Regions from separate parts of the Bacillus sp. JJ1533 genome, predicted to be linked through region 1. Evidence: predicted binding sites of a transcription regulator. Region 1 holds the regulator's gene; each other region holds the start of a gene.

Region 1 (8,147 bases):
GAATGTATAAATTGCCACGAATGGAAACTGTATAACGCCTAAACTGCGAAACAACAAATGATACACTGCAAACGCTATAAACGATAGACAACCCAACTGGCAAACAACAAATGATATACCGCAAACGGTATAAACGATATATCACCCAACCAACAAACAATAAAATAATTATACAGCAGTCTCCCCGAACCGTATCACCCTGCCCAGTAATCATAATCCTAAAAACGAAAAAACCAACAGAATCGAATTCCCACATACAAATAGCTCTCTTTGTTAAAACTTCACACCTAAAAAAAACCGATATTTTAAATAATGTTGCTCCTAGTAAAAATGGCTATATTCCTAAGACTGAAATACTATTCTAAAAAAGAAAGTCCGGAAAATCATAAACTTTTTAGTTGAATCGTATAATTATAAAACACGTAATTATTTCTAATTATTTTAAAGGGGATTTTACTTCCCTATCGAATATTTCTAGTTACAGGATCTATAGAACAGAGGAGGGATGTGACCATGACACAATTTTTAGCATCGTTCCAAACTCAGGAATTTTTAACGATGTCGATTCGTATTTTTATGGCGGCCCTATTATGTGGGTTGGTTGGATTGGAAAGGGAAGTACATAAACATCCTGCTGGATTCCGTACACATTTACTGGTTGGAGTTGGTTCTTGTTTAATGATGCTGATGTCTATTTATGGATTTCAACCTTACTTAGAGATGAGTACAAATGTCCGCTTTGACCCGGCACGAATTCCTTCATATGTAATTAGTGGGATTGGGTTTTTGGGAGCAGGAACGATTTTGGTCAGGGATGCAACGGTTCGAGGGTTAACGACAGCAGCATCGATTTGGGTTGTTGCAGGACTGGGGTTAATAATTGGGCTAGGGATGTATGCACCTGCTATTTTAACAACAATTGTTGTTTTACTGAGCTTGATTTTCTTGAACCGATTTGAAGAGTTCTTTTTTAAATCCACCAAACGAAAAGTCGTTCATATCATTATTCATGAGGATATTTCCTCATTTTCAGGAGTCTTAAAATTATTTAAGGATAATGGTTTTAAGGTAAAGGATTTTAATATTAAATATTCAAAAGAAAAAACGGATAATAATTGTCAATATACATTTGATGTTGAAGTGGCAAGTAAAAATGAGCGTTTACGCTTATATGAGGAAATGTCAAAGCTAGAAATGGTTCAAAAAATTTTTTAATTTGGTGTTTAGAGGGGTGCCTGGTTTGGAAAGCATAGGATAGTAGAGCCTCATAAATGGAAAATGATTGCCTATTTCTTCTTAAGCCACATGCGAAACAGTTGAAAAATTAGTGCGGTCAATTTATATTATACTTATAGTCAAATATAGTCAAAGTCAAGGTGAGGTGTGGTCATAATGAGGAATATATCTGATATCATTGAACAATATTTAAAAAGTGTTCTTGATACAAGTGATCGAGCTATAGTTGAGATTAAAAGAAGTGAGATTGCCGATAAATTTGAATGTGTCCCATCTCAAATTAACTATGTGATAAATACCAGGTTTACGTTAGAAAGAGGTTATTTAGTGGAAAGCAAGAGAGGTGGCGGTGGCTACATTCGGATCATGAGGGTGAAGTCAAATGATGACTCTCAGCTGATCAAACAACTCGTACGCCTTATTGATAAACGGATTTCTCAAACTAGTGCTGAGGATGTCATTTTGCGCTTAATTGAGGAGGAAGTGATCTCGAAAAGAGAGGCAAAGATAATGCTGAGTGTAATTGACCGTTCTGTCTTGTTTATAGAGCTTCCACATCGGGATGAATTAAGAGCAAGAATGTTAAAGGCAATGCTTACATCCCTCATGTATAGATAATAGGTTAAGTAGGAAGGTGTTATCATGATATGCCAAGAATGTAATCAACGCCCTGCGACATTTCATTTTACAAAGGTTATTAATGGTGAAAAAACAGAAGTTCATATTTGTGAACATTGTGCACAAGAAAAAAGTGAGATGTTCATGTTTCCAGGCACATCTGGCTTCTCCATTGATAACTTATTAGCAGGACTTCTTCAGTTTGAGCCGCTTACTGGTTCAAAACAACAAGCATTTCAAAAAAATGAAGTTTTACAATGCGAGAACTGTAAAATGACTTTTCAACAATTTGCAAAGGTAGGTCGGTTCGGCTGTTCACAATGCTATCCAACCTTTGAAAAACAACTTACCCCAATCCTAAAACGACTGCATAGTGGTAATACACATCATACAGGGAAAATTCCAAAACGAATCGGAGGCTCCTTCCATATTCGGAAAGAGATTGAACAATTAAAGCAAAAGATGCAGGAATATATTTCGTTAGAGGAATTCGAAAAGGCTGCAGAAGTGCGTGACCACGTAAGGGACCTTGAAAAGAAACTGAGTGGTTACAAGGAAGGGGAGGTTTAATCAATGTCACTTGAGCATTTTATCAATCAAGCCTTAAGTGCATGGATGAGTCAAGAAGGTCCTGATTCAGATATTGTCTTAAGCTCACGGATTAGACTTGCTCGAAATCTGAAAAATGTACCTTTCTCAACAGTTTATTCAAACGAAGATGCAGAGCAAATTGTCAACGTCTTTCAAAAGGGTTTTGCAGGCAAGAGTTTTCCATCAATTGGGAAATTTGAATTATTAAAAATGATGGAACTTCAGCCCAATGAAAAAAGAGTACTCGTTGAAAAGCATTTAATTAGTCCGCATTTAGCGGAAAATTCTCCGTTAGGCGCTTGTCTTTTATCGGAAAATGAAGAAATTAGCATCATGATTAATGAAGAGGACCATATCCGAATACAATGTTTATTCCCAGGGTTGCAATTATCAGAGGCTTTACGGGTTGCGAATAATCTAGACGATTGGATCGAAGAGCATGTCGATTATGCATTTGATGAAACAAGAGGATATTTAACAAGCTGTCCAACAAACGTGGGAACTGGACTTAGAGCATCTGTTATGATGCATCTTCCAGCACTTATCCTTACACATCAAATGAGTCGGATCATTCCAGCAATCAATCAACTGGGCCTTGTTGTAAGAGGTATATATGGAGAAGGCAGTGAAGCATTGGGGAATATTTTCCAAATATCCAACCAAATCACGCTAGGAAAAACGGAAGAAGATATTGTGGATGACTTAAAGAGTGTAGTGGCACAGTTGATTGCACAAGAGCGTTCTGCTCGTGAAGCACTTGTGAAGACTTCCAACATTCAGTTAGAGGATCGTGTATTTCGTTCCTATGGAGTTTTAGCAAATAGCAGGATCATTGAATCGAAGGAAGCAGCAAAGTGTTTGTCAGATGTTCGATTGGGTATTGATCTTGGCTATATTAAAGATATTTCAAGAACCATCCTTAATGAACTCATGGTTTTAACTCAACCTGGATTCTTGCAGGTCTATGCCGGTGGGGCACTACGCCCTAATGAAAGGGACGTTAGAAGAGCGTCTATTATTCGAGAAAGAATAAAACTAGAAAATAATAAGACTACTGACATGGAGGGTGATGGGTAATGATGTTTGGCAGATTTACTGAGCGTGCACAAAAGGTGTTAGCATTAGCGCAAGAGGAAGCTGTCCGTTTGGGACATAACAATATTGGAACTGAACATGTATTATTAGGTCTTATCCGTGAAGGAGAAGGAATTGCAGCAAAGGCTTTACTTGCACTTGGATTAGGTCCTGAAAAAATTCAAAAAGAAGTAGAAGCCCTAATTGGCCGTGGCCAGGAAGGCTCACAGACAATCCACTACACACCACGTGCTAAAAAGGTCATTGAATTATCAATGGACGAAGCCCGTAAGCTTGGTCATTCTTATGTTGGAACAGAGCATATTCTACTTGGATTAATTCGTGAAGGTGAGGGTGTTGCTGCAAGAGTATTAAATAATCTTGGAGTGAGCCTAAATAAAGCACGCCAACAGGTTTTACAACTATTGGGCAGTAATGAATCCTCCTCAGGTCATCATGGCGGCGGTTCGGCAAATGCGAACACGCCAACCCTAGATAGCCTTGCTCGTGATCTTACGGCGATTGCTAGAGAGGGAAGTCTCGATCCAGTCATTGGACGTAGTAAGGAGATTCAACGTGTAATTGAAGTACTAAGCCGTCGTACAAAAAACAACCCTGTTTTAATTGGGGAGCCTGGTGTTGGTAAAACGGCAATAGCTGAAGGATTAGCTCAGCAAATCATAAATAATGAAGTACCAGAAACACTGCGTGATAAGCGTGTAATGACACTTGATATGGGTACTGTTGTTGCGGGTACAAAATACCGTGGAGAATTTGAAGATCGTTTGAAAAAGGTAATGGATGAAATACGCCAAGCTGGAAATATCATTCTATTTATTGATGAACTCCATACATTAATCGGTGCTGGAGGGGCAGAAGGGGCAATTGATGCATCGAATATCTTAAAGCCGTCTCTTGCTCGTGGTGAACTACAATGCATCGGTGCAACCACACTAGATGAATATCGAAAGTATATTGAAAAAGATGCTGCTCTTGAGCGTCGTTTCCAACCCATTCAGGTGGATGAACCAACTGTAGAGGAATCTATCTTAATTTTAAAAGGACTGCGTGACCGCTATGAGGCACACCACAGAGTATCGATCTCTGATGAATCCATCATCCAAGCAGTTAAGCTGTCAGACCGTTATATCTCGGATCGCTTTTTGCCAGATAAGGCTATCGACTTGATTGATGAGGCTGGTTCAAAGGTTCGTCTTCGTTCGTATACTGCACCACCAAATTTAAAGGAGCTTGAACTTAAGCTTGAAGAGGTTCGTAAGGAAAAAGATGCAGCTGTTCAAAGTCAGGAATTTGAAAAAGCTGCTTCATTACGAGATTCAGAGCAACGCCTTCGTGAGCAGCTGGAAGAAACGAAGAAAAACTGGAAGGAAAAACAGGGTCAAGAGAATTCTGAAGTTACAGTAGACGATATTGCAATGGTTGTTTCAAGCTGGACGGGTGTCCCTGTATCAAAACTAGCACAAACAGAAGCGGATAAACTACTTAACATGGAAGAAATCCTTCATTCACGTGTAATTGGTCAGGAAGAGGCCGTAAAAGCAGTTTCCAAGGCTGTTAGACGCTCACGTGCTGGATTAAAGGATCCAAAGCGCCCAACTGGTTCATTCATCTTCCTAGGGCCAACAGGGGTCGGTAAAACTGAATTGGCACGTGCTTTAGCTGAATCTATTTTTGGCGATGAGGATGCGATGATTCGTGTGGATATGTCTGAGTACATGGAGAAGCATTCCACGTCAAGATTAGTAGGCTCACCTCCAGGATATGTAGGTTATGAAGAAGGTGGCCAATTAACAGAAAAGGTTCGCCGTAAGCCATATTCTGTTATCTTGTTAGATGAAATTGAAAAAGCTCACCCTGATGTGTTCAATATTTTACTTCAAGTTCTTGAGGATGGACGTTTGACAGACTCAAAAGGACGTACGGTTGATTTTAGAAATACAATCTTAATTATGACATCTAACGTTGGAGCTAGCACATTGAAGCGAAACAAATATGTCGGCTTTGCGCTTGACGATGAGAAACAAGATTATAAAAACATGAGGGATAAGGTAATGGAAGAGCTAAAGAAAGCATTCCGTCCGGAGTTCCTTAACCGTATCGATGAGACCATTGTCTTCCATTCACTGGAGAAGAAGCATTTAAGGGAAATCGTTACCCTTATGGCAGATCAGTTAACAAAACGCCTGCGGGAGCAAGAATTCGAGCTTGAATTAACAGAAGCTGCTAAAGACCGAATTGCTGAAGAAGGGTATGATCCAGAATACGGAGCACGTCCATTACGTCGTGCGATTCAAAAACAAATTGAAGACCGTTTGTCTGAAGAGCTATTACGGGGTAATATAGAAAAAGGAAAGAAAATTGTAATGGATTTTGTGGACGGAGAGTTCGTAATCCAGACAAAAGAAGCTGAAGAAACAAAAGAAACAGTGAAATAAAAAAGCATGTAAGTGTAAAAGGGGTATACATCAAAAACTCATTCGTGTATACCTCTTTTTTTCTAAAGAAAGGATTAATGTCATGGCAAAAACAAAGACAAAATTCACCTGTCAATCCTGTGGCTATGAATCACCAAAATGGATGGGGAAATGTCCCGGATGTGGTGCGTGGAATTCATTAGTCGAAGAAACATTACATAAACCAGCTAGAAAAGGTGCTTTTACTCATTCAAGTCCCACAGTTCAAAGCAAACCTTCACCAATCACTTCAATCGAGTCAGTAAATGAACCTAGAATGTTTACAACGAATAAAGAATTTAATCGAGTACTTGGCGGCGGAATCGTCCATGGTTCCCTTGTGTTAATTGGGGGTGACCCAGGTATAGGGAAGTCCACCTTGCTGCTACAAGTATCCTCCCAATTAGCCAAACAGAGTAAAGTTTTATATATTTCCGGTGAGGAATCGGTCAAGCAAACAAAGCTAAGATCAGATCGTCTGGGGGTTTCCTCTGATCAATTGTATGTGTTAGCAGAGACTGACCTTGAGTTTATTTCCCAGACAATTACCGAACTTAATCCATCCTTTGTTGTGATTGATTCCATTCAAACCATTTATCACTCTGATATCACTTCTGCCCCAGGTAGTGTATCTCAGGTACGGGAATGTACAGCAGAATTAATGCGAATTGCAAAGACAAATGGGATTGCCATTTTTATCGTTGGTCATGTAACGAAAGAGGGAAATATTGCAGGTCCGCGTTTACTAGAGCATATGGTGGACACTGTTCTTTATTTTGAAGGGGAACGTCATCATACATATCGTATTTTGCGGGCTGTAAAAAACCGTTTTGGTTCTACGAATGAAATGGGTATTTTTGAAATGAAAGAAACAGGCCTTGAAGAGGTTGCAAACCCTTCTGAGATATTTTTAGAGGAGCGTTCTGCAGGTGCTGCAGGGTCAACTGTTGTAGCCTCTATGGAGGGAACACGACCGGTCTTAGTTGAAATTCAAGCACTGATATCACCAACTAGTTTTGGTAATCCACGCCGTATGGCAACAGGAATTGACCATAACCGAGTATCTTTATTAATGGCTGTACTAGAAAAAAGAGCAGGATTTCTTTTGCAAAATCAAGATGCCTATTTGAAGGTCGCAGGTGGTGTAAAGCTAGACGAACCAGCGATTGATTTAGCTGTTGCCTTAAGTATCGCCTCTAGCTTTAGGGATCAGCCGACAAAACCAACAGATGTCATTATTGGGGAAGTGGGCTTAACGGGTGAGGTAAGACGTGTTTCTCGAATTGAGCAGCGGGTTCAGGAAGCAGCCAAGCTTGGCTTTAAGCGAGTAATTCTTCCAGAGCGAAATTTAGGGGGATGGACGATTCCAAAGGGAATTGAAGTAATTGGTGTGAGTGATATTAGGCAAGCCATCCAACATACATTAGAAAAATAATTTAAAATTCCTCCTTGAAAAATCCAATCAAAATGAAACATTTTGATTTCTTTATTCGTATAGTAAGTGTGAAAGCAGGTGGACATCCACCTTCCATAACAAAGCCAAATAAATTTTTTTCATAGCAGTAATAATTTTGTCAGGATTAAAAAATAATATATGAGTAGCCTTTTACACATCTATGTCATTCTGTTTACATTTTGAAAAAGCTATTTATTCTAGGTTTCAATTATTATAAAGTGATTATAATGAATAGGAGGAGGTGAAGGAATGTTAAAACGTATTGTACAGCTCTTTTTTCTCATCGTGGGAGGTATGCTTGGAATTGTCTATCTGCCGGATTTATTAAAGCTGTTAAATATCGACAATATTCCATATCTAAATAATTCATACACGCTTGCGATTTTAGGTGCTATTATATTATTTATTGTTACTTATTGGTTAGTAGATTATATCGTAGGTTTAATTAAATGGCTTGAAGAGTCATTAATCAAAGCTCCTGTTACAGATGTTTTATTTGGAAGCCTAGGTTTGATTTCAGGATTAATTGTTGCGTTTTTAATTGTGATTCCATTAGACCGTATTTCCTTTTCGGTTGTAAATACAGTGCTTCCTATTTTCATTACCCTGCTTTTAGGATATTTAGGTTTTCAGGTTGGATTTAAAAAGCGGGATGAGCTTGTGAACTTATTCTCTATTAACCGAGCTGGAAAGAAGAA
Region 2 (8,147 bases), on a different contig from region 1:
TCACAATTATTGTGGCACTTTTTTTCATTAAAGAAAGGTATTGATTAATTTGGGGATAACGGAATCCGCCACCCAATGAAAATATAGTGGAAAAAGAGTGACAAGCAAGTTCCCGTATAAGCAATATCTGCAATAAAACCTCTTCGTCGTACCTGGCTCCTCAGCAATCGATGCAAAGACCGCTCCAACTAAACTAGTAAATATAAAAAAGCCATACCCAAATAAAGTGTCAAATCTCAGATTATACAAAATAAACCCTAGGGATGAGCCGTTTAAAAACAATAAGAGAAAGGATAGGGTTAAGAAAATTTTCGGAATTATGGACATGTTTTCCACCTCCATAATATATATGAAAAGGAAGATGGCGAGATGACAGGAGAATTTTGAAAAATGAGAGGGTTGTTTGGTTGTGTTGATGAAAAATTCAAGGTATAAATTTTCCAAAAATTACTTGTCGGGAACTCTGAAATATGATTAAATAAATCAACTAAATGACTTCTTTTGAAGAGGAGATAAAAACATGATAACTATTAAAAGATTGTCTGAATGTACACTCCAAGATGCTGTAGTTGCTTGGAATAAAGGATTTGAAGGTTACTATTTTGATATGAAGACAACGGTTGATATTTTTACAAGGAGGCTGATTTTGGAAGGGCTTTCTCCGACGTTTTCAGTTATTGCTTATGACAGGGATCGACCTGTAGGGCTAATCCTTAACGGTATTCGACTAGTTAACGGGAAGAAGGTTTCTTGGAATGGCGGAACAGGTGTTGACCCTGACTACCGGGGAAAGGGTGTAGGTCGTAAGCTAATGGAAGCTAGTCTAGCCATCTATGAAAACGAAGAAGTAGAAGTCGCCACCCTTGAAGCGATTAAAGAAAACGGACAGGCAATTTCCTTATACGAAAAGGTCGGCTATAAAATTGTAGATGAACTTGTTCATTTCCAAAATACAGGTGAATTATCGAAAGATGCATTTTTATCTGAAGACCATCCATTTACTTTTCTTAAAGGAATTCCAATCGATGCTTCAAAAGTCTCATTTTATAAAGCGATGGTTCCATGGCAAACTCAATGGAATAATGCACGAGATGGTGAATCAATCCTTGTAAAGGATGAAAACGAAGCAATTGTCGGATATGCCATTTATAAAAGGCTGTTTAATGAGGAAGGAAGGTTACAATCTATTATTCTATTGCAATGTGAGGCTGAGCCTTCTCATGATCAAAAAGAAGATATTGTAAGGGAACTCTTAAGAATGGTTTTTCGACAAGCAAACAACAATGTCACAAGAACAGCAGCGAATATGTCAGTGTCGAATAAAATGTTGCTTGGTTTATTAGAAAAAGAAGGATTTAAAGTAAAAGCAGAGCAAGTCTTTATGATAAAATGAATTATTAGAATATTTTTACCAATCGTGGTACACAACCAATTGTCAAATGGGGGAGGTAAATGAAAAAAATCATTTTACGTGATGTCACGATGGAAAATTTAATGGATGTCATTCGCTTGAAATCAGAGGATAAAGAGTTTGCACTATTCGAAAAATGGGTTGCTTCAAACGTTTTTTCACTTGCCCAGGCAAAAGTACAACCAGATTGGGTAACAAAAGCAATATATGATGGAACTCAGCTAATTGGATTTACCATGTTTGGTCTTGAAAATGAACGCAATCGCTTTGAACTATGTAGAGTCATGATTGATTATAAATACCAGGGAAAAGGCTACGGTACTGCCGCAGTGAAGGAAATTATTTCAGAAATGATTAGGACATTGCCCTATTGTGATGAGATTTACTTATCGGTTGTTCCGACAAACAAAGCAGCTATCCATGTGTATACGAACGCGGGATTTACGAAAACGGGGGAAATCATCAAAGGCTTTGTCGATGAGGATGTTTATTGTTTCAAGGTCTAGGGAGGAGTATGGAAGTTGAAAGCAATTCTAATTGGAATCGTCTCGTCGCTCTTTTTTGCCGTAACGTTTATTCTAAATCGATCAATGGAGCTTTCAGGTGGCAGCTGGCTTTGGAGCTCTTCATTACGATATTTTTTTATGCTTCCATTTTTAATAGGAATTGTTCTGATTAGAGGAAACATGAAGGAACTGCTTCATGAGTTAAAAACCAATCCTGTGAAATGGATTCTCTGGAGTACCGTTGGATTTGGGTTGTTTTACGCACCATTGACTTTTGCAGCTGCTTCAGGTCCAGGTTGGTTGGTTGCTGGAACATGGCAATTTGTCATTATCGCTGGTCTTCTAGTTGTTCCTTTTTTTTATAAGACAGTAGAAATGAAAAATGGAGTACAAAAAGTACGTGAACACATCCCGGTTAAAGGCCTTATTTTTTCTAGTTTTATATTTATTGGGATTATCTTGATTCAGCTTCAGGAAGCAGATGGGGGCATCGGAATGAAGATGCTGCTTATCGGAATACTTCCTGTAATAGTGGCCGCATTTGCTTATCCTCTAGGTAATCGAAAAATGATGGAGCATTGTAAAAATGATTTTGACACCTTTCAACGTGTTCTTGGGATGACATTAGCCTCAACACCGTTTTGGTTAATCATTGCCGGTTGTGGCGCTTTGACTGCTGGTTTGCCGAGTAAAGCTCAGGTGTTCCAATCGTTTATGGTTGGGATTTCCTCTGGGGTTATTGCGACCGTGCTTTTCTTTTTTGCAACGGAGCTTGTCAAGCATGATCAAAATAGGCTTGCTGCAGTTGAAGCAACACAAGCAACTCAGATTATTTTTGTGATTTTTGGTGAGGTTCTCTTATTAAACGCCCCCCTTCCGACGATGTATTCTTTCATTGGGCTATTAATGATTGCGGGGGGCATGGTCTTGCATAGTATGTTTTCGAATCGAAAGTCACCGATAAAAGTGAATAAAGTAGAGACAAAATCGATATAAAAAAATGCAGAGCTTTAGTGGCTCTGCATTTTTGATGGTGTCTTATTTTACGATGATCTTATTATCTTCAACGGTAACGTTCAAGCTTTTTTGGTCATCATTTTCTAATAGAACATCTGTGATTTGGTCTTCAAGCTGTTCTTGGATGACACGACGTAAAGGACGTGCACCAAAAGCAGGATGGTAACCAAGCTCAGCTAATTTTTGTTTAGCATCATCATCAATAGTGATGGTTACCTCTTGTTCTTTTAGAGTTGCTTCAAGATCGTGTAACATAAGATCGACAATTTGTAGCAAGTGATCTTTTTCAAGTTGTTTGAATTCAATGATGGCATCAAATCTGTTTAAGAATTCTGGCTTGAAGAAGGATCCAAGTGATTCAAGGATAGATGATTCCTTGTAAGCGTCTGTTTCAGCTTTTTCAAAGCCAACAGTAATTTTCTTAGGTCCGCCAACACCAGCATTACTAGTCATGATGATCACTGTATCCTTAAAGCTTACTGTACGACCTTGGCTGTCTGTTAGACGGCCATCCTCTAAAATTTGAAGGAACATATGTTGAACATCTGGATGTGCCTTTTCAATTTCATCGAGTAAAATGATGCTGTATGGGTTGCGACGAACTTTTTCAGTCAGCTGACCTGCTTCCTCATGGCCAACATAACCAGGAGGTGAACCAATGATTTTAGACACAGAGTGTTTCTCCATGTACTCACTCATGTCGAGTCTAATCATGGCATCCTTCGAACCGAATAGCTCTTGGGCAAGTGTCTTCGTTAACTCTGTTTTACCAACACCCGTTGGTCCAACGAAAAGGAAGGAACCGATTGGTCGATTTTTCGCCTTTAACCCAGCACGGCTACGACGCACGGCTTTCGCAACCTTCGAAACGGCTTCTTCTTGACCAATGACTTTTTTCGCAAGGTTTTCAGCGAGATATTTCATTTTTTGTTGCTCATTTTCTTGAAGCTTACCAACAGGAATACCTGTTTTCTTTTCAATAATTTGTTGGATATTTGCAACATCAACAAGATGTTCTTCTTTGTTTTCTGGATTATTTAATTGTTTTTCAAGAAGTATCTCTTGATGTCTTAATTTGGCTGCTAACTCATAGTTTTCTTCACTTGCAGCTTTTTCTTTTTCGGTTGCAATTTTTGCTAGTTCTTCCTCAACATCCTTTGGATCCACACCACCGGATACTAAGTTCATTTTTGAGCCTGCTTCATCCAGTAGGTCAATTGCTTTATCTGGTAAGAAACGATCCTGAATGTAACGATGTGATAAAGTTACACAGGCATGAATGGCTTCATCTGTATATTTGACACCATGGAATTCTTCATATTTTCCTTTAATACCTTCAAGAATCTGAATTGCTTCGTCAACTGTTGGTTCTTCAACAGTTACTGGTTGGAAACGACGTTCTAATGCAGCATCCTTTTCAATTTGTCGATATTCCTTTAAGGTTGTTGCACCGACAAGTTGAAGTTCACCACGAGCAAGAGCTGGTTTTAGGATATTACCTGCATCCATTGAGCCTTCTGCAGAACCTGCGCCAACAATAAGGTGAATTTCATCGATGAATAGGATAATATTTTTTCGTTTTTGAAGTTCGGTAATGAGCTGCTTCATTCTTTCTTCAAATTGACCACGAATACCAGTGTTCGCTACGAGTGATGCGACATCTAGTAAATATACTTGTTTATTTGAAAGCTTGCTTGGTGCTTTTCCTTCAGCAATTTGTAGGGCTAATCCCTCTGCAATCGCAGTTTTACCTACCCCTGGTTCCCCAATTAGAACTGGGTTGTTTTTATTACGGCGGTTTAAAATTTCAATAACACGTTGGATTTCTTCATCACGGCCAATCACTGGGTCAATAAGTCCAGCCTTCGCCATGTGAGTTAGGTTCCGACCAAAATGATCGAGAAGACCTCCGCCATTTCCTCCGTGTTTCGGTTGTGTTTGTTGTTGTTGGTTGATTCCCATTTGTTGACCGAAAGCATTTCCTTTAAAAAGATCATCAAATGTGAAATTAGGGAAACCGTACATTCCTGAAGGTATTTTCATGTTGTTCTTCTCCTTCGCATAACACTCACTGCAAAGTTGAATTTGTCGCTTGTCATTGTTCACTTGTACGTGTAACTGAACAGTAGCCTCATTTTTATTACATGCTTGACAAATCATAAACAACTACCTCCTTGAAATTTGACTATGTTTGACCAATTTAAGATCAAAGACTAAGGCCGCCACATCCTGTGGCAACGTCTTTGTGACCCACACAGTGTGAGCCTAGATAAATAGGTCGTGTATGATGTTTGACCATCTTTGACCTTATGTTTACATTATACTTTGACTATGTTTGACTTTCAAGGAAAAAGCGCTAGAAACTTTTTCCACGGACTTCGAAAGAATAGCTCGTCTTAATTTAAGAACTTGTACATATACATCAAGTAACACAGACAATTAATGAGGTGGCTATTTGTGCGAGGGAATTGGGGGGCAGCATTTCAAATCGGTGCAGTATATGTAGGAACAATCGTAGGAGCAGGCTTTGCAACAGGTCGGGAAATTGTTGAATTTTTTACCCAATACGGTGTGTACGGTTTGTTTGGAATCGGCGTTAGTGGTTTCCTATTCATATGGTTGGGGACAAGAATCATGATCATCGCGAACCGTATTCAGGCAAATTCCTATAAGGAATTTAATGAATATTTATTTGGTAGGAAAATTGCGTTTCTTGTAAATGCTCTTATGCTTTTAGTGTTAATAGGGGTAACTTCTGTCATGCTTTCAGGTGCCGGTGCAGTCTTTCATGAGCAATTAGGGCTGTCCTATCAGCTTGGAATCCTTATTACGAGTGCATTATCGATTTTTGTTCTTACATTTGGAGTCAAGGGTCTATTTGGTGTGAACACATTTGTTGTACCAATTATGATTTTTTTCAGTGTTGTTTTAGCCGTTGAAGTGCTATTAACGGATGCAACAAACCTAGTTCGTATGCCTGAGCTGGAGTCAACAAGTATTAAATGGATGATTTCACCATTTTTATATGCTGCATTTAACCTGACAATGGCGATGCCGGTTTTGGTTCCACTCGCTAAAGAAATCAATCATGAGAGAACATTAAGATGGGGTGGATTGATTGGCGGTGGCGCACTTTGTCTCATTTTATTGACAAGTCATATTTCATTATCGGCGCTCGCAAATGTAGGCAGTTTCGAGATTCCAATGGCTGAGGTTATGAAAAATTTCATGGCTGCTTTTTATTGGTTGTACATCCTTGTCATTTATGGAGAGATCTTTACATCAGTGATTGGAAACTTATTTGGACTTGAGCGTCAATTAAAAAACATGCTTAAATTACCGTCAATCTTGATTGTATTCGGGATCTTATCGATTTCTTATGTCATTAGCCAGCTGGGGTATGGCTCACTGATTTCCTTTTTATATCCTTTGTTTGGGTATATGAGTTTGATTTTATTAGTTCTGTTGGCAAAACCACTGAAACGCTAATTGATCAAATCAATAATCAGTCTGAAGAAGCCTCTAATGACGTAAATAAGAACACGAATGGGAAAAAAGATAATTTCAGGTATCGCGAAAAATACATCAGCTAGGAAATCGGAGAAGGTATATTTGCCATTTTTCGATTTCCTTTTTTTACGCTTTTTCATATTGACGCCTCCTATTGGTTAAAAAATAGGGAATAGCACGAGCAAAAATAAATTGAACACAAGGTGGGATAGGATTGTTAATAATATATTGTGTTGCCACATATATAATGTTCCCCAGACAACGCCCCCAGCAAATGTTGCAAGTAAGAAAAGCGGATTAAATGTGTATATATTTGCAGACATATATAGAAGGGAAGAAATGACGATTACGAGTTGTTTATTCTCGAATTTCGCTTCAATTTTCTTCTGAATAAAACCTCTCCAAAAAAGCTCCTCACCCGGAATGATGATGAGAAAGAGTGCAACAAAATGCCAAGAAAGGTGAGGTTGAATCTTTCTATATAAATGAGTAACATTGGTTAATTCATTTGGAAACAGGATTGCGGAACCTGATTTTCCGATGTAAAAAAGACCGTACATGAGTAACCCTGATAGTATGGCAACGGCAATGTTGACGATGGATGGAGGTTTGAAATCGAATTTTCCAAATGTGATTGCTGCTGCAGATAGTAGGAAAAAGGAAATTGTAAAAATGACCCAAAACGGAAGGTCAGATAGAAAACTTATCGCAAGTAATAGATGTACAAGAATAAATAGTAGAAAAAAATTTTTCATATGTGTCTGCCTCTTTTGTCAGGTTGTATTGTTATTCATTTTATCATGAGAGTGATTTTTTTAGAATAAATATCCGGTGGAGAATCATCCTAATGGTGAGATTCGAAAGAGGAGGAGATGTCCGACATGACACAATCAAAACGTCAACAAGAACGACAATGGACCGTTCGCAAGCAATCGCAAAATCCGCATGGAAAAGTGAAATCCTTCGAACAGTTAGCGGAAGAAGCAGGGAAGGATACAAAAGAATAAAAAGAAGTTGACGCACATGCTCTGGTTTGGGGTGTGTGCGTTTTTTAGAATGAGAGTATCCTAAAATATGAAAAAAACATCTTCAGAAGTTACTGAACACACATTCATCCACGAAATTTCAAATTTCCAATTCATTTTCATTGAGAAATATCGGGAACCGAAATATAATGAACTAATGAAAATCTGAATAGGAAAGAAGGATCTTTATGGGTCAAGATGAGATGAGGGAATATAAGATAGGAATCCTATACACAACGATTGCCTATATCGCATGGGGAGTGCTGCCTCTTTATTGGAAGTTAATCGACTACATCCCCGCGTTCGAAATTCTCGCACATCGGATTGTTTGGTCACTTGTGTTTGTGCTTCTGATTATTCTTGTTTCAAGAAAAGGGAAGCAGTTTCTCACAAGTATCAAAGATATTTTCAAAAACAAATTAAAGCTCATTGGGATCTTGGCATCATCAGTCCTGATTACAGTCAACTGGGCTACTTATATTTGGGCGGTAAATACGGATCATATAATCGATGCAAGCCTTGGGTATTACATTAATCCATTGGTCAGCGTCCTACTAGGCATCATTGTTCTTAAGGAACGTCTATTGTTTTGGCAAGGGATTTCCTTTGGATTGGCTGGAGTCGGTGTACTTATTTTAACCATTCAATATGGAAGTTTTCCTTGGGTTGCTATTACAC
Region 3 (8,147 bases), on a different contig from region 1:
CAAAAAGTAGTGGTTGATATCCAGACGGAAAATGCCGCTATCGCGAGAAGAATTTATACATTGCTAAAAAAATGCTATAATGTGGGTGTTGAGCTCCTCGTTCGTAAAAAAATGAGACTCAAGAAGAACAATGTATATATTGTTCGACTTATCGAGGACACAAAGGATATCTTAGAAGATTTAAAGATTTTTGAAGGTTTTACCCTACATCATGAAATTTCTCCAGCACTTATTGCGAAGAAATGCTGCAAGCGGTCCTATTTACGTGGGGCTTTTTTAGCAGGAGGATCTGTAAATAACCCTGAAACATCCTCGTACCATCTTGAGATTTTTTCATTATATAAAGAACATAATGATTCTCTTTGTGAATTAATGAACGTTTTTGATCTCAATGCGAAAACATTAGAACGAAAAAAAGGCTTTATTACGTATTTAAAAGAGGCAGAAAAAATCACAGAATTCCTCAATGTTATCGGTGCTCACCAGGCGTTACTCCGATTTGAGGATGTACGTATTGTGCGGGATATGCGAAATTCAGTGAACCGTCTCGTGAATTGTGAAACGGCAAACCTAAATAAAACAATTGGTGCATCGATTCGTCAGGTGGAAAATATCCGCTATATTGATGAAACAGTCGGACTTGGTATTTTACCTGATAAGTTAAGAGAAATTGCTGAGCTTCGGGTTGCCTACCAGGAAGTCACCTTAAAAGAGTTAGGCGAAATGGTCACGTCCGGGAAGATTAGTAAATCAGGTATTAACCACCGACTTCGCAAGATTGATGAAATTGCCGATAAGTTACGGGCAGGCCAATCCATCAAGTGAGCCGTTTTGCTCACTTGGAATAAAATAAAGCGCTGTCATTTTGAAACCTTTTTGGTTCATTTACGTATGAATAGGAAAATAAGTAGAGAAAACACAACTTTAGAATTCTACACAAATTTGAGGAGGAAGAAAAAATGGTTGAAAGACAAGTTGAGGTAGTATTAAGAACGGGATTACAGGCACGCCCTGCAGCAATGTTTGTCCAAGAAGCAAATAAATTTTCCGCGGACATCTTTTTGGAAAAAGACGGGAAAAAGGTGAATGCAAAAAGCATCATGGGCTTAATGAGTCTAGCAGTTGGATCTGGCGCAACAGTTACGTTAATTGCGGAAGGAAATGATGAAGAAGATGCAGTTGAAGCATTAACGGAATTTGTTCAAAAAGAAGCATAAAAAAATCCTCTCACGATTAAATGTGAGAGGATTTTTTATTTCTTATTTATTGTCTTGCGGGTACATAACTTTGTCGATTAATCCATATTCCATTGCTTTTTCGGCAGTCATGAAGTTATCGCGGTCAGTATCTTTTTCAATAACCTCTAATGGCTGGCCAGTACGCTCAGCTAAAATTTTGTTTAGCTTGTCGCGTAGGAATAAGATACGCTTAGCCGCAATTTCTATTTCAGTTGCTTGCCCTTGAGCACCACCAAGCGGTTGGTGAATCATGACTTCACTATTTGGAAGTGCAAAACGCTTGCCTTTTTCACCAGCTGCAAGTAAGAAAGCACCCATTGATGCTGCCATACCGATACAAATCGTAGAAACCTTTGGTTTGATGAATTGCATTGTGTCATAAATCGCCATACCAGCCGTGATGGAACCACCTGGGCTGTTGATGTATAGAGAAATATCTTTTTCTGGATCCTCAGCTGCTAGGAACAATAACTGAGATACGATTGAGTTTGCAACATTATCATCAATCGCACTTCCAAGCATGATAATACGGTCTTTTAATAAACGTGAGTAGATGTCATATGCACGCTCACCACGGTTTGTTTGTTCAATAACTGTAGGGATTAAATTCATTTTTCTTCCTCCTTTAAACAAATTAAAAGGTTTGTTATGTATTTCCATCATACAATTAAGGTCAGTAAAGGTCAAACAATTCGCTTTACTAATTTATAGTATTCTACAAACGTTTATCCCATACCTTTTTAAGCAGGGAAAAAAACAAAATTTCATACGTATTCCATCATAACCGATTTGGAGAGATTTAAACATACTTCTTGCAATCAAAAGCGTTCTATCCTATAATGATGAGTGCAGTTTCATTAAAGACATGCCCTCGTAGTGTAGTGGATAGCACAAGAGATTCCGGTTCTCTTATCGTGGGTTCGAATCCTGCCGAGGGCGCTATAAAAACTGACCAGAGAATATCTCTGGTCAGTTTTTTGTTTAATGTGGTATTCGTGCCTTTACTTGCTGGAAATCGAACGAAAAGGGAACGTAAAAGGTTTAATCTTACCTTCCTCAACCTAAAATCTAGTAAAACTGGAACGAATAAATCCAACCCTGGTGCAATTTCATATTCCCTTTACTTTAAACCACTTAGTTATCCTTATACCCCAATGTCCCATCATACACATCCTCATCAACCGGATTCACAGCCCACATTGTTTGGATGGGGTCAAATTCTGATGCAAATTCTTCTTTGTTTTTATTTTCCTTCGCCTCGTTCAAAGTCCCAGTAACTGGGCCAGTGTACATGATTTCATTCTTTTTCAACAATAATCACCTCTTTAAGGTAGAATCTTTCAAAAAATGTTTTAAAATGCGTGCTAAAATTTAACTTTTTCGATACGATAGAAGTAAGATAAAATAAACCATATATTCATTCAATCAAACTACATTGATAAAATAACGAATAAAAAGTAAACGCTTCCAAAAATAAAACAATTCAAAGAAAGGGGGAGACCTTGAGTGAATATGCAAACTGGACTTTTTCAACAACAATCTTTAAAGCTAGTCATGACAAAGGAATTAACACAGGCGATAACTCTTTTACAATACTCAGCTTTGGATTTGACTAAATTTCTCGAAGAGCAAACACTAGAAAATCCCCTAATTGATGTAAAACCCACGGATTTTGAACGACCTAAAAAAACGAAAGTTACAAAAGATGGATATACAAATCCAATCGATTATATTGGTAAAAAAGAAACGAGCCTATATGAGCATTTGCTAACACAACTTTCATATATGAAACTAAACAAACAGAGAAAACGGACCATTGAATATATTATTCAGTTACTTGATAGCAATGGGTATTTGTATTTTCCGGTTGAGGAAATTGCAAGGGATCTTAATACAGATACAGAATCTGTTGAAACGGCAATTCACTTTATCCAAAGCTTAGATCCAATTGGGGTAGGTGCAAGGTCCTTACAGGAATGTCTCTTATTGCAATTGAAGTCACTTCCGAAGCGAAACAGTTTAGCGGAAACCATCATACAAGATCATTTTGAACAATTCGCTGAAAAGTCATGGAAGGAAATCGCTAAAGATCTCAATGTAAAGCTTTTTGATATTCAACAGGTCTTTGATTTTATCCAAACGCTTCAACCTAGACCTGGTGCGGCCTTTCATGGTGGGGAAGCACATTACATTGTTCCTGATATTGACATTCAGGTAGAAGACGGTGTGGTCACAATGAGCATGCAAGACTCTTATCTGCCAAAGGTGTCATTGAACCTTCAATATTATCAGCATTTTTTAAAGGAGAAGGATTCAGAAACAAAGTCCTATCTCCAAGAAAAAGTGGACCAATGCCAATGGATCATGAGGAGCTTGGAACAACGTAAAATAACCTTGCAAAATGTAATGAGTGAAATTATTAACCGTCAACTTGATTTTTTTATAAAAGGGCCGGCGCATTTAAAACCGATGATCATGAATGATGTAGCGGACGCGCTTGAGATTCATGAATCAACAGTCAGCCGTGCAGTGAAGGATAAATTTGTGCAAACTCCATTTGGGATATTTGAAATGAAGTATTTCTTTAGCCGAAATATCCAAACTACAGGTGAGGCTGATACATCAGCGACACAAGTGAAAAATGTCATGAAACAAATGATTGAGGAAGAAAATAAACAAAAGCCTTTGTCAGACCAAGAAATTGTCAGTATACTTGAGGAGGAGCATGGTATTCTTGTCTCAAGGCGAACGATTGCAAAATACCGAGACCAATTAAATATACCTTCTTCAACGAAACGAAAACGGTATAGCCAGTAGATTGGAAGTGTAACAAGTGAGTCGCATTCAAGTAACGATGTATTCAAAGGAAAATTGTTCTCTTTGTACGAAGGCGAAAAAAGTGATCGAAGAACTAAGCGAAGATTACCCGTTAGATTTTCAGGAAATCGATATTTATCAAGATGATGTACTACTAGAAAAATATCAGATTATGATTCCGGTCATCGAAATTGACGGAAACGAAGTAGAGTATGGGATTATCCATAAAGAAACAATCCAAGATTACTTGAGTAATTTATCAAAAAGATAAGCTTTTATCACAACTGCCTAAAAAATAGGCAGTTTATTTATTGCATTCTTTGAAAAGTATTGGTACTATAATTAATGTAACACGACGACGATATTATATTTTTATAGATGTTGTTTTTTTTTACTGTAAGCGGGACATAATATGTCACACCGGGACAAAAGAAGTCCCTTATGGTAAAAAGGGGAAATGAAAATAATGAGTTCAATCATTGAAGTACAACAGAAATTATTACCCGATCTACTCGAGGTTATGCAAAAGCGCCATGAGATCCTCAAATACATACGACTTATGCAGCCGATAGGGAGACGGAATCTTTCAACGAGTCTTGGTCATAGCGAGCGTGTACTCCGCGGTGAGGTTGAGTTTTTAAAAAAGCAAAACCTCGTGGACTTTAGCACAGCAGGTATGAGTTTGACGAAAGAGGGCGCGGATCTTGTAAGAGATCTTGAGAATGTTATGAAGGAAGTTTTAGGTTTAAAGGTTTTAGAATCAAAACTTAAGGAGAAATTAAATATAAAAGAGGTAATTGTCGTTCCAGGCGACAGTGACACGACTCCTTGGGTGAAAAAAGAAATGGGAAGAGCTTGCGTTTCAAGAATAAAACAAAGGCTTTTTGGAGAAAATATCGTCGCAGTTACTGGTGGAACAACCCTTGCTGAGGTCGCAGAAATGATGACCCCTGATTCAAAAGGGCGAAGCATTTTATTCGTTCCGGCAAGAGGCGGGTTAGGAGAAAGAGTAGAAAATCAAGCAAATACTATTTGCGCAAAGATGGCTGAAAAAGCCTCTGGTGATTACAGACTTCTTCATGTACCTGATGTTGTGAGCAATGAAGCGTACCATTCTTTCGTAGCGGAACCATCAATACGAGATGTCCTGAATTTGATAAAGTCATCAAGTATGGTTGTCCACGGAATAGGAGACGCTATTACAATGGCAGAGCGGCGAAAGACAGATGAAGAGGATATGAAAAAAATCATTGCATCTCATGCGGTCGCTGAAGCCTTTGGCTATTATTTTGATGAAGATGGGAATGTAGTCCATCGGGTTCAAACGATTGGGATCCAGCTTAAGGATCTTCCTGCAATTCATGATGTGATTGCAGTAGCTGGTGGAGCTTCGAAGGCAAAAGCCATTCAAGCCTACTTAAAGCAAGCACAGGGAACTCTGTTAATAACAGATGAGGGTGCTGCAAAAGAGTTAATAAAGGGGTAACCCTTATATAAAAAATTTTTTTAGGCTTCACATACAAAAGGAGGAAATCAAAATGGCAGTAAAAGTTGGTATTAATGGTTTTGGACGTATTGGACGTAACGTATTACGTGCGGCGTTAAACAATCCAAATGTTGAAATTGTAGCAGTAAACGATTTAACAGATGCAAACATGTTAGCACATCTATTAAAGTATGACTCTGTACATGGTACTCTAAATGCAGAAGTATCTGTTAATGGAAACAACCTTGTTGTTAATGGAAAAGAAATTCTAGTTAAAGCTGAACGCGACCCAGCTCAACTTGCTTGGGGAGACCTAGGTGTAGAAGTAGTTGTTGAATCTACTGGTCGTTTCACTAAGCGTGCAGACGCTGCGAAACACTTAGAAGCTGGTGCAAAGAAAGTTATCATTTCTGCTCCTGCAACTGACGAAGATATCACAATCGTTATGGGTGTTAACGAAGACAAGTACGATGCAGCAAACCACAATGTAATTTCAAATGCTTCTTGTACAACAAACTGCTTAGCACCATTTGCAAAAGTTCTACATGAGAACTTTGGAATTAAGCGTGGTATGATGACAACAATTCACTCATACACAAATGACCAACAAATTCTTGATTTACCACATAAAGATTATCGTCGTGCTCGTGCAGCAGCTGAAAACATCATTCCTACAACTACTGGTGCAGCAAAAGCTGTTTCTCTAGTATTACCAGAGTTAAAGGGTAAATTAAATGGTGGAGCTATGCGTGTTCCAACTCCTAACGTATCACTAGTTGACCTAGTTGCTGAATTAGATAAAGAAGTAACTGTAGAAGAAGTAAATGCTGCATTACGTAAATCAGCAGAAAACGAATTAAATGGAATTATGGGGTACAGTGAAGAGCCACTAGTTTCTGGTGACTATAACGGAAATCCAAATTCTTCAACAATCGATGCACTTTCTACAATGGTAATGGAAGGCAACATGGTTAAGGTTATCTCTTGGTATGATAACGAAAGTGGATATTCTCACCGTGTAGTTGACCTTGTAGACTACATTGCTAAAAAAGGTCTATAATTTTACCGTATAAAACAGTAAAGCACATTATCTTGGAATCCTAAACAACAACCAATATAATAAACATGTGTAGGGAAGGGAGTGTTCCCTTCCCTTTTTAATGTCATTTAGACAAGGGTCAAATCACAAGTTTTGATTCAATATATTACATAGAACGGAGGCCTTCCCAATGAATAAAAAATCAGTAAGAGATATTGATGTGAAAGGCAAACGAGTTTTCTGTCGAGTTGATTTTAACGTTCCAATGCAAGATGGTCAGGTTACGGACGAAACTCGTATTCGTGCAGCATTACCTACAATCGAGTACCTTCGTAAAGAAGGAGCAAAGGTTATTTTAGCTAGTCACCTTGGTCGTCCAAAAGGTAAAGCGGTAGACGAGCTTCGCTTAGACCCAGTAGCTAAACGCTTAGGCGAGCATTTAGGTATCGAGGTTCGCAAAACAAATGAGGCGTATGGTCCAGAGGTTGAACAAGCAATCTCTGAAATGAACGATGGCGATGTTCTATTGTTAGAAAACGTTCGTTTCTATCCTGGAGAAGAGAAGAATGATTCAGAGCTAGCTAAACAATTTGCTGCGTTAGCTGATGTTTACGTAAACGATGCATTCGGAGCTGCTCACCGTGCTCATGCTTCTACAGCGGGTATTGCAGAACACCTACCGGCTGTTGCAGGTTTCTTAATGGAAAAAGAGATTGAAGTATTAGGAAAAGCACTATCCAATCCAGAGCGTCCTTTCACAGCGATTATCGGTGGAGCAAAGGTTAAAGACAAAATCGGAGTCATCGAGAACCTCTTAGATAAAGTGGATAACTTAATCATTGGTGGAGGACTTGCTTATACATTTGTAAAAGCATTAGGTCATGAAATTGGTAAATCTCTTTTAGAGGAAGATAAAATTGATCTTGCAAAGCAATTCATGGACAAAGCTAAAGAAAAAGGCGTAAACTTCTATATGCCTGTAGATGTAAGAGTAGCAGATGATTTCTCAAATGATGCGAACATTAAAATTGTTCCAATTAACGAAATCCCAAGTGATTGGGAAGCACTCGATATCGGACCAAAAACAGCTGAAACTTACAGAGATGTCATCCAAAACTCTAAGCTTGTTATTTGGAACGGTCCAATGGGTGTGTTCGAATTAGATGCATTCGCAAACGGAACAAAAGCTGTTGCCCAGGCACTAGCTGATGCAACTGATACATACTCAATCATCGGTGGCGGTGACTCTGCTGCAGCTGCAGAAAAATTCGGTCTTGCTGATAAAATGAGCCACATCTCAACAGGTGGTGGAGCATCATTAGAATTCATGGAAGGTAAAGAGCTTCCAGGAGTCGAATTACTTAACGATAAATAAAAAAGCAATCTAGACCAATGTCTAGTTCCAGGCGCCATCGGCTCGGGTCATAATCAATCGCTTCAGAAGGTAAAATGCACCTTCTGTCAAAGCTATCTTATGCTTGCCGCCAATCGGCTGGCGCCTTGCACTTTTCTATTTGAAAGGAATGGTGAAATATGAGAAAGCCAATCATTGCAGGAAACTGGAAAA

What was found. The regulator CtsR, encoded in region 1, represses protease genes until heat stress. The targets are predictions, from matches to a motif close to ATGGTCAATAAAGGTCAAACA.
Region 2: V7138_RS09300 (ATP-dependent Clp protease ATP-binding subunit) is a predicted target of CtsR. The motif match lies at 5,223-5,243, and genes of this name have one in related genera.
Region 3: clpP (ATP-dependent Clp endopeptidase proteolytic subunit ClpP) is a predicted target of CtsR. The motif match lies at 1,908-1,928, and genes of this name have one in related genera.

Annotation. Positions count from the first base shown of each region.
Region 1 is NZ_JBALOV010000042.1:63,109-71,255, reverse strand. It holds gene V7138_RS22345 (MgtC/SapB family protein) at 514-1,215, shown strand; gene V7138_RS22340 (CtsR family transcriptional regulator) at 1,390-1,854, shown strand; gene V7138_RS22335 (UvrB/UvrC motif-containing protein) at 1,879-2,424, shown strand; gene V7138_RS22330 (protein arginine kinase) at 2,428-3,522, shown strand; gene clpC (ATP-dependent protease ATP-binding subunit ClpC) at 3,522-5,975, shown strand; gene radA (DNA repair protein RadA) at 6,058-7,428, shown strand; gene V7138_RS22315 (PIN/TRAM domain-containing protein) at 7,699-8,147, shown strand, end outside.
Region 2 is NZ_JBALOV010000018.1:90,292-98,438, forward strand. It holds gene V7138_RS09285 (GNAT family N-acetyltransferase) at 521-1,393, shown strand; gene V7138_RS09290 (GNAT family N-acetyltransferase) at 1,453-1,917, shown strand; gene V7138_RS09295 (DMT family transporter) at 1,933-2,913, shown strand; gene V7138_RS09300 (ATP-dependent Clp protease ATP-binding subunit) at 2,956-5,094, opposite strand; gene V7138_RS09305 (YkvI family membrane protein) at 5,392-6,423, shown strand; gene V7138_RS09310 (hypothetical protein) at 6,420-6,584, opposite strand; gene V7138_RS09315 (CPBP family intramembrane glutamic endopeptidase) at 6,603-7,199, opposite strand; gene V7138_RS09320 (DUF6254 family protein) at 7,326-7,451, shown strand; gene rarD (EamA family transporter RarD) at 7,658-8,147, shown strand, end outside.
Region 3 is NZ_JBALOV010000039.1:115,541-123,687, reverse strand. It holds gene whiA (DNA-binding protein WhiA) at 1-825, shown strand, start outside; gene V7138_RS21260 (HPr family phosphocarrier protein) at 960-1,217, shown strand; gene clpP (ATP-dependent Clp endopeptidase proteolytic subunit ClpP) at 1,260-1,850, opposite strand; tRNA gene V7138_RS21250 (tRNA-Arg) at 2,106-2,177, shown strand; gene V7138_RS21245 (hypothetical protein) at 2,373-2,549, opposite strand; gene rpoN (RNA polymerase factor sigma-54) at 2,751-4,055, shown strand; gene V7138_RS21235 (glutaredoxin family protein) at 4,081-4,326, shown strand; gene V7138_RS21230 (sugar-binding transcriptional regulator) at 4,522-5,541, shown strand; gene gap (type I glyceraldehyde-3-phosphate dehydrogenase) at 5,594-6,601, shown strand; gene V7138_RS21220 (phosphoglycerate kinase) at 6,771-7,955, shown strand; gene tpiA (triose-phosphate isomerase) at 8,114-8,147, shown strand, end outside.